Regions from separate parts of the Chelatococcus sp. YT9 genome, predicted to be linked through region 3. Evidence: predicted binding sites of a transcription regulator. Region 3 holds the regulator's gene; each other region holds the start of a gene.

Region 1 (4,038 bases), on a different contig from region 3:
GAGCCTTAACAGCACGCAGTAAGGCGACGCCGCCGCCTGGCAGAATGCCTTCCTGCACCGCAGCGCGGGTGGCGTTGAGGGCGTCGTCGACGCGATCCTTCTTCTCCTTGACCTCGACCTCGGTCGCGCCGCCGACGCGGATCACGGCCACGCCGCCCGCGAGCTTGGCAAGACGCTCCTGGAGCTTCTCACGGTCGTAGTCTGAGGTGGTCTCCTCGATCTGCGCCTTGATCTGCGCGACGCGGGCCTCGATCTCTTCCGTCCTGCCGGCGCCGTCGACGATCGTGGTGTTCTCCTTCTCGATCCGGACCTTCTTGGCCCGGCCGAGCATGTCGAGCGTGACGTTTTCAAGCTTGATGCCGAGGTCTTCGCTGACCGCGGTTCCGCCGGTCAGAATGGCGATGTCCTCCAGCATGGCCTTGCGGCGGTCGCCGAAGCCCGGCGCCTTGACGGCCGCAATCTTGAGCCCCCCGCGCAGCTTGTTGACGACGAGCGTGGCGAGTGCCTCGCCCTCGACATCCTCGGCGACGATCAGCAATGGCTTGCCGGTCTGCACGACCGCCTCCAGGAGGGGCAGCATCACCTGGAGGCTCGAGAGTTTCTTCTCGTGGATCAAGATGTACGGATCCTCGAGCTCCGCGATCATCTTTTCGGAATTGGTGACGAAATAGGGCGAGAGGTACCCGCGGTCGAACTGCATGCCCTCGACCACGTCAAGTTCCGTCTCGGCCGTCTTTCCCTCCTCGATGGTGATGACGCCTTGATTGCCGACTTTTCTCATCGCCTCCGCGATCATCTCGCCGATGGTGCGGTCACCATTCGCGGAGATGGTGCCGACCTGCGCAATCTCCTCCGATCCGGTAATGGTCTTCGAGTGCCTGCCGAGCGAGCCTGTGACCGCCTCGACCGCAAGATCGATGCCGCGCTTCAGGTCCATCGGATTCATTCCGGCCGCCACCGCCTTGGCGCCCTCTCGAACGATCGCTTGGGCAAGGACCGTGGCAGTTGTGGTGCCGTCGCCGGCCGCGTCGTTCTGCTTCGAGGCCACCTCGCGCACCATCTGGGCGCCCATGTTCTCGAAGCGGTCGGCGAGTTCGATCTCCTTGGCGACAGTGACACCGTCCTTGGTGACGCGAGGCGCACCGAACGACTTCTCGATAACGACGTTGCGGCCTTTGGGGCCCAGCGTGACCTTCACGGCATTCGCCAAAGTGTCAACGCCGCGCAGCATCCGCTCGCGCGCGTCCTGCGAAAACTTGACGTCCTTCGCAGCCATGATTCCTCACTCCTTCAGACTTGAGGTTTCAGGTTGATGGATCAACGAGGCCCCCTCAGGCAGCCCGTTTATGAGCGGCGGTTACTTCGACGACGCCCATGATGTCGCTTTCCTTCATGATCAGGAGTTCATCACCGTCGATCTTGACCTCGGTGCCGCTCCATTTGCCGAAGAGCACGCGATCGCCGGGCTTGATGCCGAGCGGCACAAGCTTGCCTTGCTCGTCGCGTGCGCCTGGTCCAACAGCGACTACCTCGCCCTCCTGCGGCTTCTCCTTTGCGGTATCGGGAATGATGATGCCACCCCTGGTCTTCTCCTCGGCGTTGATACGCTTCACCACGACGCGGTCATGCAGTGGCCGAAACTTCATAAGTTCCTCCAGTTTCGATGTCACATGTCAAAGCCGGCAGGCCCTTTGAGGCGATCGCGGTGAGGTCCGCGGGCCGAGGCACCTGCCGCGAGATGATTTGGTTTGCCGCATTTTCGCCTTCAAGGGGTTGGCAGCACTTTTTTCAGGTGAGTGCTAAAGCTATGAAAACGCAGAGAAATTGAACCTTCTTCGCGATCGCCGCGTTGGGACATGCACGGCCATAGCAATGGTGAGAACACGGAGCTGAAAAGGAATGGCTTCAATGGACTTTGCCCGCCAGATCGCGGGCTACGGACTGACCACCGCGGGTATCCTCTACCGCCTGCCCGACCACCCCGCGATCCTCCAGGAATATATCTGGCAGGAGTACGACCTCGCGCCTCGCTTCCCGGAGCTCAACAAGTTCCTCGCATTCTGGCAGGCCGAACTTGAAGGTCAGCTCTTCCGGGTTACGGTGACCCACAAGGACCTGATCGGCCCAGCCGACCTGAGGCCGATTGGTGAGGAATTTCAGCTTCACTGACGGTGATCGAGGCGCGCGCTGCCGCAGACCGTCTATCGGGTAAAGGGCACGTCGCCGGACGCTGAGGGGACGGGCCGGTTGAGCCGGAACGAAGGCGCAGCCGACCGATCCATGCGCTGCTGGCGGGCAGACTGCAGGAGGGCGGTGCCGCGGAAAGTCAGTAGCGAAGGAAGCGACACCTGAGCTGGCGCTTTCAGCGGACTCTCACAAATTTGATCTGTGGAGCAACGGGCGTCGCGTAGGATGTTCCGGGGACTGTGGGAGTGAACAACATGCACCAGACAACGGGTGGGGAGAACGTTTTGCAGGAAGGAACGCGGCGCCTGACGGCCAGGGATTTCCCCCCGGAAATCCTCGAGCTTTATGATTTCTATGCCCACGGCAAGATCAGCAAGCGCGAGTTCCTCGACAGGGCCGCTCGCTTTACGGTCGGCGGCATGACGGCCGCCGCCCTGCTGGCCACATTGAGCCCGAACTACGCGCTCGCTCAGCAGGTGTCGTTCACCGATCCCGATATCGTCGCCACTTACATTACCTACCCCTCGCCCAATGGCCATGGCGAGGTTCGCGGCTATCTGGTGCGACCTGCCAAAGCTGAGGGCAAGCTACCGGCGATTGTGGTCGTCCACGAGAATAGAGGCCTCAACCCCTATATCGAGGATGTCGCACGGCGCTTAGCCAAAGCAGGCTTCATTGCATTGGCGCCCGATGGGCTCACCTCGGTCGGCGGCTATCCCGGCAACGATGAGAAAGGTCGCGAGCTCCAGCAGAAGGTCGACCCGACCAAACTGATGAACGATTTCTTCGCGGCAGTGGAATATCTGAAGGGCCACGAGGCGTCGACCGGCAAGGTTGGCATCACCGGCTTCTGCTATGGCGGCGGCGTATCAAATGCTGCGGCAGTCGCCTATCCGGAGCTCGCTGCAGCGGTGCCTTTCTATGGTCGGCAAGTCCCCGCAGATCAGGTGGCGCGCATCAAAGCTCCACTCCTGCTGCACTACGCTGGAAACGACGCCAACGTCAACGCCGGCTGGCCCGCGTACGAGCAGGCCTTGCAGGAGCACGGCAAGACTTACGAGGCGCACATCTATCCCGGCACCAATCACGGTTTCCATAACGACTCCACGCCGCGCTACGACGAAGCGGCAGCCAAGCTGGCGTGGGAGCGAACTATTGCCTGGTTCAAGCGATATCTCGCCTGAGTGGTGAAGGGCCACGGACGGAGCCCCCGGTTTGTCAAAACCGGGGGACAATGTGCTCACGATTCGCGAGTGAGGGGACGCGACAGGGAAGGGGTCAGCTGACAAGCTTCTCCGTTGGTATTTTGAGCGACAGCACGAGCCCATCGCTTCCCCAATCCTTTGTCATCGTGCCATCCAGGCCGCGCAGGGCCGCCTCTTCGAGCTTTGTGCCGAATCCTTTCGAGGTACCGGGCTCGGGAGCCGCGGACAGGCCATCCTCGCGCCATGTGAGATGAAGCCACTCGTCGTCCGTCAGGACATCGACAGCCAATTTGCCTCCGGGTGTCGACAGGGCGCCGTATTTTGCGGCGTTGGTGGTGAGCTCGTGGAGAAGGAGTGCGAGGGACGTAAGAGCATGTCCGGTGACGGGGGTATCCGCACCCGAAACTAATATCCGCGAGCCTTGCTCATGCTCGTGCGGCGCAACGACAGCCTTGATGAGGGCCATCACCGTTGTCCCCACCGGGTTTGCGGCACGATCCCTGCTGAGCTCCGGAAGCGTAAGCTCATGCGCTCTTGCGAGGGCCTGCATGCGGGATCTGAGATCGGCTTCGAGCTCCGCTACGCTGTTAGCGCGACGGGCGGTGAGCGATATCAACCCGGCCGACAGGCTGAAGAGGTTTTTGAT
Region 2 (4,038 bases), 610 kb from region 3:
CCTCATCTTCGAGGCGCACGATCCCGGCCGCCCTGAAACGAAACCGATCGTCGGCGGGGGCCGCTATGACGGCTTGCTGAGCCATCTCGGCGCCAGCGAACCGATCCCGGCTGTCGGCTTCGCCATCTGGCTCGACCGGCTCAGCGGCGGAGCGCCTCGATCCACTAGCGCGGGAGACCGGACATGACGGCGCCGCTCGTTCTGGCCGTCCCTTCAAAGGGGCGCTTGCAGGAAAATACCGCCCGGTTCTTCGCCCAGGCGGGCCTCGAATTCGTGCAGCCACGCGGCGCGCGCAACTACCGCGCGTTGATTTCCGGCGTGCCGAATGCGGAAGTCCTCTTCCTGTCCGCCGCCGAGATCGTGACGCAGCTCGCGGCTGGGACGGCGCATCTCGGCGTTACGGGCGAAGACCTGATCCGCGAGGAAATCTCCGACGCGGACAGCGTCGTTGAGTTGCTCACGCCGCTCGGCTTTGGCCAGGCTAACGTCGTCGTCGCCGTACCCCAGGCGTGGATCGACGTGCGCAGCATGGCCGACCTCGACGACGTGGCGGCGGACCTGCGCCACCGCCATGGCCGGCGACTGCGGGTCGCGACCAAATACATCAATCTCACGCGGCGATTCTTCGCCGAGCACGGCATCGCCGACTATCGGATCGTCGAGAGCTTCGGCGCCACGGAAGGCGCGCCGGCCTCCGGCACCGCCGAGCTCATCGTCGACATCACGACGACGGGCACGACCCTCGCCGCCAATGCTCTCAAGATCGTCGATGATGGCGTCATTCTGCGCTCGGAAGCCAATCTCGTCGCGTCAGTGACGGCCGAATGGAGCCTGGAGGCGCAGGCCGCCGCCCGCACCATCCTCTCCCGCATCGCCGCCGAGGAAGAGGCGCGCACATCGCGACAGTTGCGGGCCGTGCTGCCGAACTTCGACGCGGCCCTTCACGTGGAGATCGAAAGCCGCCTTGGCTGTCGCCTGCCCTTCGGCGGACCGGATGAACGTGGGCTCGTGACAATCCACGCGCCGGTCAAGAACGTCTTCGCGGTCGTTGATCTGCTCTCTGCCAAAGGCGCCGATCCTGTCACGGTGCAGCGCGTGGATGCGGTTTTCCGCGCCGCCAACGCCCTCTCCGACCGGCTGTTTGCGCGAATCGGCTGACGCCTTAGCTCGCACGGGCTGCGTCGATCCGTCCTGCCAGATGCCACGTCTTCGCCACGGAGGTGTGGCCCCTTCCGGCTTGGATGCGCCGGCCTCTTGCATTTTGCCTCTGGCGATTGGCGGCCGATATGGTTAACAACACGAGGAATATGAGATGCGGCGATCAGCAATAGGCTTGCACGAGGCGAACCGCTGATGACGGACACGTGATCGGACCAATGAACCTGATCATTTCCAATGGGATAGAGTTTCAGACCCCCTGAAACCGGCTTTCCCTGTGCGGTATCATACTCTAAGGTCCGGCTGAGATTGGTTGGAAGAATCCATGAAGTTTCGCTACGCTCTGATTGCCCTCTGCCTTCTCTCGGTCGTGCCCGCCCAGGCCCAGGAGGGTGGCTCCCGTGGTGGGAAGCCCCAGGAAACGAAGCAACAGCAGCCTCGACGCGAGAAGCAGTTTCCCCTCGGGGCATCCTGGGTGGCCGTCACCCTGAATGACAAACCCCTGCCACGTGGCGCGGCGCGTCCTTCCTTCACGGTTGACCAGACGCTGCGCATGCGTGGTTTCGGCGGCTGCAATACCTTCTCGGCCACGGCCTACCCCTTGCGGGGCCAGACCTTCGCCGTTGGCCCGTTCGCGCTCACGAAGCGGTCGTGCAGCAAGGAGATCGAGGCTGCGGAGCGGGCGTTCTTCATTGCTTTGAGGACGGCGCAGCAGTGGGACATCGTCGGCGGGCAACTCGTGCTGCGGGGGCAGGCCGGTGTTGTGAAGGCTGAGAGATCACTCTGAGGCTGACCAAGATTTGAGGATTGCCCCGCGTCGCTTCTCCCAGGATGGACGGCTCCCGCCCGGGATTCCGTAAGGGCCTCTCTTTCTGCAGCGGCAGGTTTTCCGGCTTCCCGCCAACGCCTTCACCGTCTCGGGCGACGCGGAGCCTCCCTTCCAAACAGCTCGCGAGCAGAATACGCCAAGGCTGCACCGGATGACGCGCGTGCATCAACAATCCGGCGCTACGCAGGACCTGCCTTAACCTTGTCTGTATCGCTCCTCATTTTTCGCGCATTTGAAGCTTACGCAGCTCCTTGACTCCTCTCAGGGACATGCTTATCTCGGTGGCGCGTTAGCACTCCTCGACAATGAGTGCTAACAAGCCCAACAATTCAGCCCCCCATCCATGGTGGGTCTGCCGAGAGGAATAGATTCATGGCTTTCCGTCCCCTGCACGACCGCGTGGTCGTTCGCCGTCTCGACAGCGAAGAGAAGACCAAGGGCGGCATCATCATTCCGGACACCGCGAAGGAAAAGCCGCAAGAGGGCGAGATCGTGGCCGTGGGCTCCGGCGCTCGCGACGATAACGGCAAGCTCGTTGCCCTCGACGTCAAGAAGGGCGACCGCGTCCTGTTTGGCAAATGGTCGGGAACCGAGGTCAAGATCGATGGCCAGGACCTCCTGATCATGAAGGAATCCGACATCATGGGCGTGATCGGCTAATCGCATAGCGACCGGCGACGTCATTCCCGTCGCCTTTGGCCAGAACGTCTTTCCCCACATTCAGGTTTGCTCAGGAGCTATCCATGGCTGCCAAGGAAGTAAAATTTTCGTCCGACGCCCGCGAGAAGATGCTGCGCGGTGTCGACATTCTCGCCAACGCCGTGAAGGTAACGCTGGGTCCCAAGGGCCGTAACGTTGTCATCGAGAAGTCCTTCGGCGCTCCGCGCATCACGAAGGACGGCGTGACCGTCGCCAAGGAAATCGAGCTTGACGACAAGTTCGAGAACATGGGCGCCCAGATGGTGCGCGAAGTCGCCTCCAAGACCAACGACCTGGCTGGTGACGGGACGACGACCGCGACCGTGCTCGCCCAGTCCATCGTCAAGGAAGGCGCCAAGGCTGTCGCCGCCGGCATGAACCCGATGGATCTGAAGCGCGGCATCGACCTTGCCACGACGGAAGTCCTCAAGGACATCGAGAAGCGCGCCAAGAAGGTGAAGTCTTCCGAGGAAGTCGCGCAGGTCGGCACCATTTCCGCCAACGGCGACAAGTCGATCGGCGAGATGATCGCCCATGCGATGCAGAAGGTCGGCAACGAGGGTGTCATCACCGTCGAGGAAGCCAAGACCGCCGAGACCGAGCTCGACGTCGTCGAGGGCATGCAGTTCGACCGCGGCTACCTCTCCCCGTACTTCATCACCAACGCGGAGAAGATGGTCGCCGAGCTCGAGGACCCCTACATCCTCATCCACGAGAAGAAGCTCTCCTCGCTCCAGGCCATGCTGCCGGTCCTCGAGGCCGTGGTGCAGTCCGGCAAGCCGCTCGTCATCATCGCTGAGGACGTCGAAGGCGAGGCTCTCGCCACGCTCGTCGTGAACAAGCTCCGTGGTGGCCTCAAGGTTGCCGCCGTCAAGGCTCCGGGCTTCGGCGACCGCCGCAAGGCCATGCTCGAGGATATCGCCATCCTCACGGCCGGCCAGGTCATCTCCGAAGACATCGGCATCAAGCTCGAGAACGTGACCCTCAACATGCTCGGCCGCGCGAAGCGCATCCGCATCGAGAAGGAAAACACCACGATCATCGACGGCACGGGCAAGAAGAAGGACATCGAAGCCCGCGTTGGCCAGATCAAGGCGCAGATCGAGGAGACCACCTCGGACTACGACCGCGAGAAACTCCAGGAGCGTCTTGCCAAGCTGGCGGGCGGCGTGGCCGTCATCCGCGTCGGTGGCGCCACCGAGATCGAGGTTAAGGAGAAGAAGGACCGCGTCGACGACGCCCTCAACGCCACGCGCGCTGCGGTGGAAGAAGGCATCGTTCCCGGTGGTGGCACCGCGCTGCTGCGCGCCAAGGCCGCCGTCGGCAAGCTGAAGGACGACAACGCCGACGTT
Region 3 (4,038 bases):
CCGACCGTGCCTCGATGCCGAAGGGCGCCAGAAGCTCACGCATTTCCCGGAGCTTGCCGGCATTATGCGTTGCAATGACAAGCGGCGAGGTGATGGGTCGGGCGGGGGGAATGGGCATGGCTCACATCACCGCGATTTTTTGCAGCTCGACGAGCTTGGAGGTGCCGAGCTTGGCGAGTTTGAGAAGTTCAAGCAGTTCTTCCTCCGAGAAGGGGGTGCCCTCCGCGGTGCCCTGAATCTCGACGATGCCACCTGCGCCGGTGATCACGAAATTGGCATCCGTCTCGGCGGCCGAATCCTCGGGGTAGTCGAGGTCGAGCACGGGCGTGCCCTTGTAAATGCCGCAGGAAACGGCCGCGACATGGTCCTTGAGGGGATTGGTCGCGATAATGGAACGGGCCCGCATCCATGCAAGGCAGTCATGCAGCGCGACCCATGCTCCCGTGATCGATGCGGTGCGTGTGCCCCCGTCCGCCTGCAAGACGTCGCAATCGATGGTGATCTGGCGCTCGCCCAGCGCGGCGAGATCAACGACGGCACGCAAGGAGCGGCCGATCAGACGCTGGATCTCCTGGGTGCGCCCGGACGGCTTGCCGGCCGTGACCTCGCGGCGGGTGCGCTCCAGCGTCGCGCGCGGCAGCATGGAATATTCTGCCGTGACCCAGCCTTTGCCGGAGCCGCGGACCCACATCGGGGGGCGTTCCTCGAGCGAGGCCGTGCACAGCACGTGGGTATCACCGAACTTCACCAGGCATGAGCCTTCGGCGTAGCGCGCGACCGCCCGCTCCAGGGTGACTTTGCGCAATTCGTCCGGAGCGCGTTTGGAGGGCCGCATCCTACAATCTCCCATTGTGCAGCCAGAACGCTGCTCAAAGCAGCTTCTAGAAGCAGCGCCCGTGACACGCAAGCTGATGCCTCACCCCGGCTGATCGCAGGCGGCCGTTGTGGTGGATGACCGGGAGGGATGGGCGGGTGCTGCTTGTGTTTGCCCCCTCTCCATCCCCATAATCTAGGGAACGCGTTCGAGGTGGGCTGCCTGGAAACGCGGAGTGGAATGGAAGGTTGAGACAATACATGAGTGCACCAATGAGCCCCCCTCTTTCCGAGGCTGAAGGCAAGGGCGTGCTCGTCGATATCAACGAACGCTCCCGCGAGATTTTCAAGCAGATCGTGGAGAGCTACCTTGCAACGGGTGAGCCGGTCGGCTCGCGCAACCTGTCGCGCATCATCCCGATGGCCCTGTCGCCGGCCTCCGTGCGGAATGTGATGGCCGATCTTGAACATGCGGGTTTGCTCTACTCGCCGCATACCAGCGCCGGCCGTCTGCCGACCGAACGTGGGCTGCGCTTCTTCGTCGATGCGCTCCTTGAAATCGGCGACCTCGGCATGGAAGATCGGGCGCGCATCGAGGCCGAGGTGAAGGCCCATGGCGCCGAATCCTCTTTGGACGCGGCGTTGAGCCAGACGATGTCAGCGCTGTCCGGGCTGTCGCGCGGGGCAGGGGTCGTCGTCACAACCAAGCAGGATGCGCCGCTCAAGCACATCGAGTTCGTCCGTCTGGACCCCAGCAAGGCCCTCGTCGTGATGGTCGCGGAAGACGGGAAGGTTGAGAACCGTGTGCTCGACCTGCCCCCCGGCTTGCCCACGGCCGCGCTGATCGAGGCCGGCAATTTCCTCAATGCCCATATCCGCGGTCGAACGCTGGCCGACGCCAAGCGAGAGATCGAGCGCGCCCGCGAGGCTATGGAGCGGGAGCTCGACGCCATCACCGCGCGCCTTGTGGAGGCTGGACTTGCGACCTCGGTAGGCCCGGCCGACAGCCGCCAGCTCATCGTGCGCGGTCAGGCGAACCTGCTCGACGACTTGCGCGCTGCCGAGGACCTTGAGCGCATCCGCTTGTTGTTCGACGATCTCGAGACCCAGAAGGAGGTCATTGACCTCCTCGCTCGTGCGGAACAGGGCGAGGGGGTGCGCATCTATATCGGTTCGGAGAACAAGCTGTTCTCGATGTCCGGCTCCTCGATGATCGCGGCTCCCTTCCGCGACGGCTCGCAGCGCATCGTCGGCGTCGTCGGGGTCATCGGACCGACGCGGCTGAATTACGCGCGCATCGTGCCGATGGTCGACTATACCGCGAAGATCGTTTCAAGCCTGCTCGACGCCCGCCGGACTTGAAGAGCTAGTCGGCCCGAGGCGCTTGAAAAAGAAGGTCGTCGGAGCGAGCGCACCGGCCGGTGTATGGGAGTGGTCCGGCACGACGCCGTATTCCGTCCAACCGCAGCGGCGGTAGAGCCGTTCTCCAGCACTGCCGCTTGCGGTGTCGAGCATCAGGAGCGTGCGGCCGTTGGCAAGGGCCGCCTGTTCCGCGGCTGTCAGCAGTCTCGCGCCGAGGCCTTGGCGGCGCGCATCCGAATGGACAAGCATCTTGCCGATCTCGGCGCGATGTGGCGCGTTGGGCTGCGGAGCGAACGTCAAGACGACAGTGCCGAGGAGACGCCGCCCATCGTCCGCCACGAAGAGAAGCCGCGTGCCTTCGCCGAGACCGGGAAACTGCCCGCGCCAGAACGCGAGAGCATCGGCATGGTCGAAGTCCGCCATGAAATTGACTGAGGCACCCCCGACCACCGCATCGACCAGGAGATCCGCAAGTTCACCTTCGCGTGTCTCGGCCTCGCGCCGGTCGATGGCTCTTATGGCGATGTCGAATGGCTTGCCCGTCATCATTAGCCCCGCGTACTGACGCTTCCCTCATACCACGCCCGGCGGGCGTTGTATGAGGGGTGGCGTTGCGGGACTTCGGCGCCGCCCCAAACCCGCGCTTACATGGCGTCCCGGCCGCGCAGAATCGGGCTCGCCCGATCGGGTTCCCTCTTGGCGCGGCGGGAGCGCACTGCTATGTGCCGGGCATGAGCGAGCAACCCATCGACACCATCCGCAACTTTTCCATCGTCGCGCATATCGACCATGGCAAATCGACGCTGGCCGACCGTCTGATCCAGATGACGGGCGCCCTGTCGGATCGCGAGATGTCCGAGCAGGTGCTCGACTCCATGGATATCGAGCGCGAGCGCGGCATCACCATCAAGGCGCAGACCGTGCGCCTGGAATATCCGGCCAAGGATGGCAAGACCTATATCCTGAACCTGATGGACACGCCCGGCCACGTGGACTTCGCCTATGAGGTGTCGCGGTCGCTGGCCGCGTGCGAGGGCTCGCTCCTCGTCGTCGACGCTTCCCAAGGCGTCGAGGCGCAGACGCTCGCCAATGTCTATCAGGCCATCGAGGCCGGCCACGAGATTGTGCCTGTGCTCAACAAGGTGGACCTACCAGCCGCCGAGCCGGACCGTGTCAAGGAACAGATCGAGGAAGTGATCGGGCTCGACGCGTCCGACGCCATCCCCATCTCGGCGAAGACCGGTGTCGGCATTCCCGATGTTCTGGAAGCCATCGTGACCCGCCTTCCGCCGCCAAAGGGCGACCGCGCGGCTCCCCTCAAGGCGCTGCTCGTCGACAGCTGGTACGATGCCTATCTCGGGGTCGTCGTGCTCGTTCGCATTGTCGATGGCGTGCTCAAGAAGGGCATGAACATCAAGCTGATGGGCACCAATGCCATCCACGGCGTCGACAAGATCGGCGTGTTCCGTCCGAAGATGGTTGATGTCGCTGAGCTCGGCCCGGGCGAGGTGGGCTTCCTCACCGGCTCCATCAAGGAAGTGGCGGACACGGCCGTCGGCGACACCATCACCGACGCCAAGCGTCCCTGCGCGGAACCGCTGCCCGGCTTCAAGCCGGTGCAGCCGGTGGTGTTCTGCGGGCTCTTCCCGGTCGATGCCGCCGATTTCGAGAACTTGCGCGCCGCCATGGGCAAGCTCCGGCTCAATGACGCGAGCTTCAGCTACGAGATGGAGACCTCGGCGGCGCTCGGTTTCGGCTTCCGCTGCGGCTTCCTCGGACTGCTGCATCTCGAGATCATCCAGGAACGCCTGGAACGCGAGTTCAACCTCGACCTCATCTCCACCGCCCCGTCGGTCATCTACA

What was found. Region 3 encodes HrcA, which represses chaperone genes, less so after heat shock. Its sites were predicted from a motif close to GTTAGCACTCNCNNNNNGNGAGTGCTAAC; they were not measured.
Region 1: groES (co-chaperone GroES) is a predicted target of HrcA. The motif match lies at 1,776-1,804, and genes of this name have one in related genera.
Region 2: groES (co-chaperone GroES) is a predicted target of HrcA. The motif match lies at 2,276-2,304, and genes of this name have one in related genera.

The regions. Positions count from the first base shown of each region.
Region 1 is NZ_JAHBRW010000002.1:581,022-585,059, reverse strand. It holds gene groL (chaperonin GroEL) at 1-1,276, opposite strand, end outside; gene groES (co-chaperone GroES) at 1,332-1,646, opposite strand; gene KIO76_RS22730 (usg protein) at 1,900-2,169, shown strand; gene yghX (YghX family hydrolase) at 2,442-3,371, shown strand; gene KIO76_RS22720 (sensor histidine kinase) at 3,466-4,038, opposite strand, start outside.
Region 2 is NZ_JAHBRW010000001.1:199,557-203,594, forward strand. It holds gene KIO76_RS00915 (ATP phosphoribosyltransferase regulatory subunit) at 1-187, shown strand, start outside; gene hisG (ATP phosphoribosyltransferase) at 184-1,158, shown strand; gene KIO76_RS00925 (META domain-containing protein) at 1,484-1,945, shown strand; gene groES (co-chaperone GroES) at 2,360-2,647, shown strand; gene groL (chaperonin GroEL) at 2,731-4,038, shown strand, end outside.
Region 3 is NZ_JAHBRW010000001.1:813,374-817,411, reverse strand. It holds gene rdgB (RdgB/HAM1 family non-canonical purine NTP pyrophosphatase) at 1-118, opposite strand, end outside; gene rph (ribonuclease PH) at 122-835, opposite strand; gene hrcA (heat-inducible transcriptional repressor HrcA) at 1,087-2,175, shown strand; gene KIO76_RS03765 (GNAT family N-acetyltransferase) at 2,146-2,721, opposite strand; gene lepA (translation elongation factor 4) at 2,907-4,038, shown strand, end outside.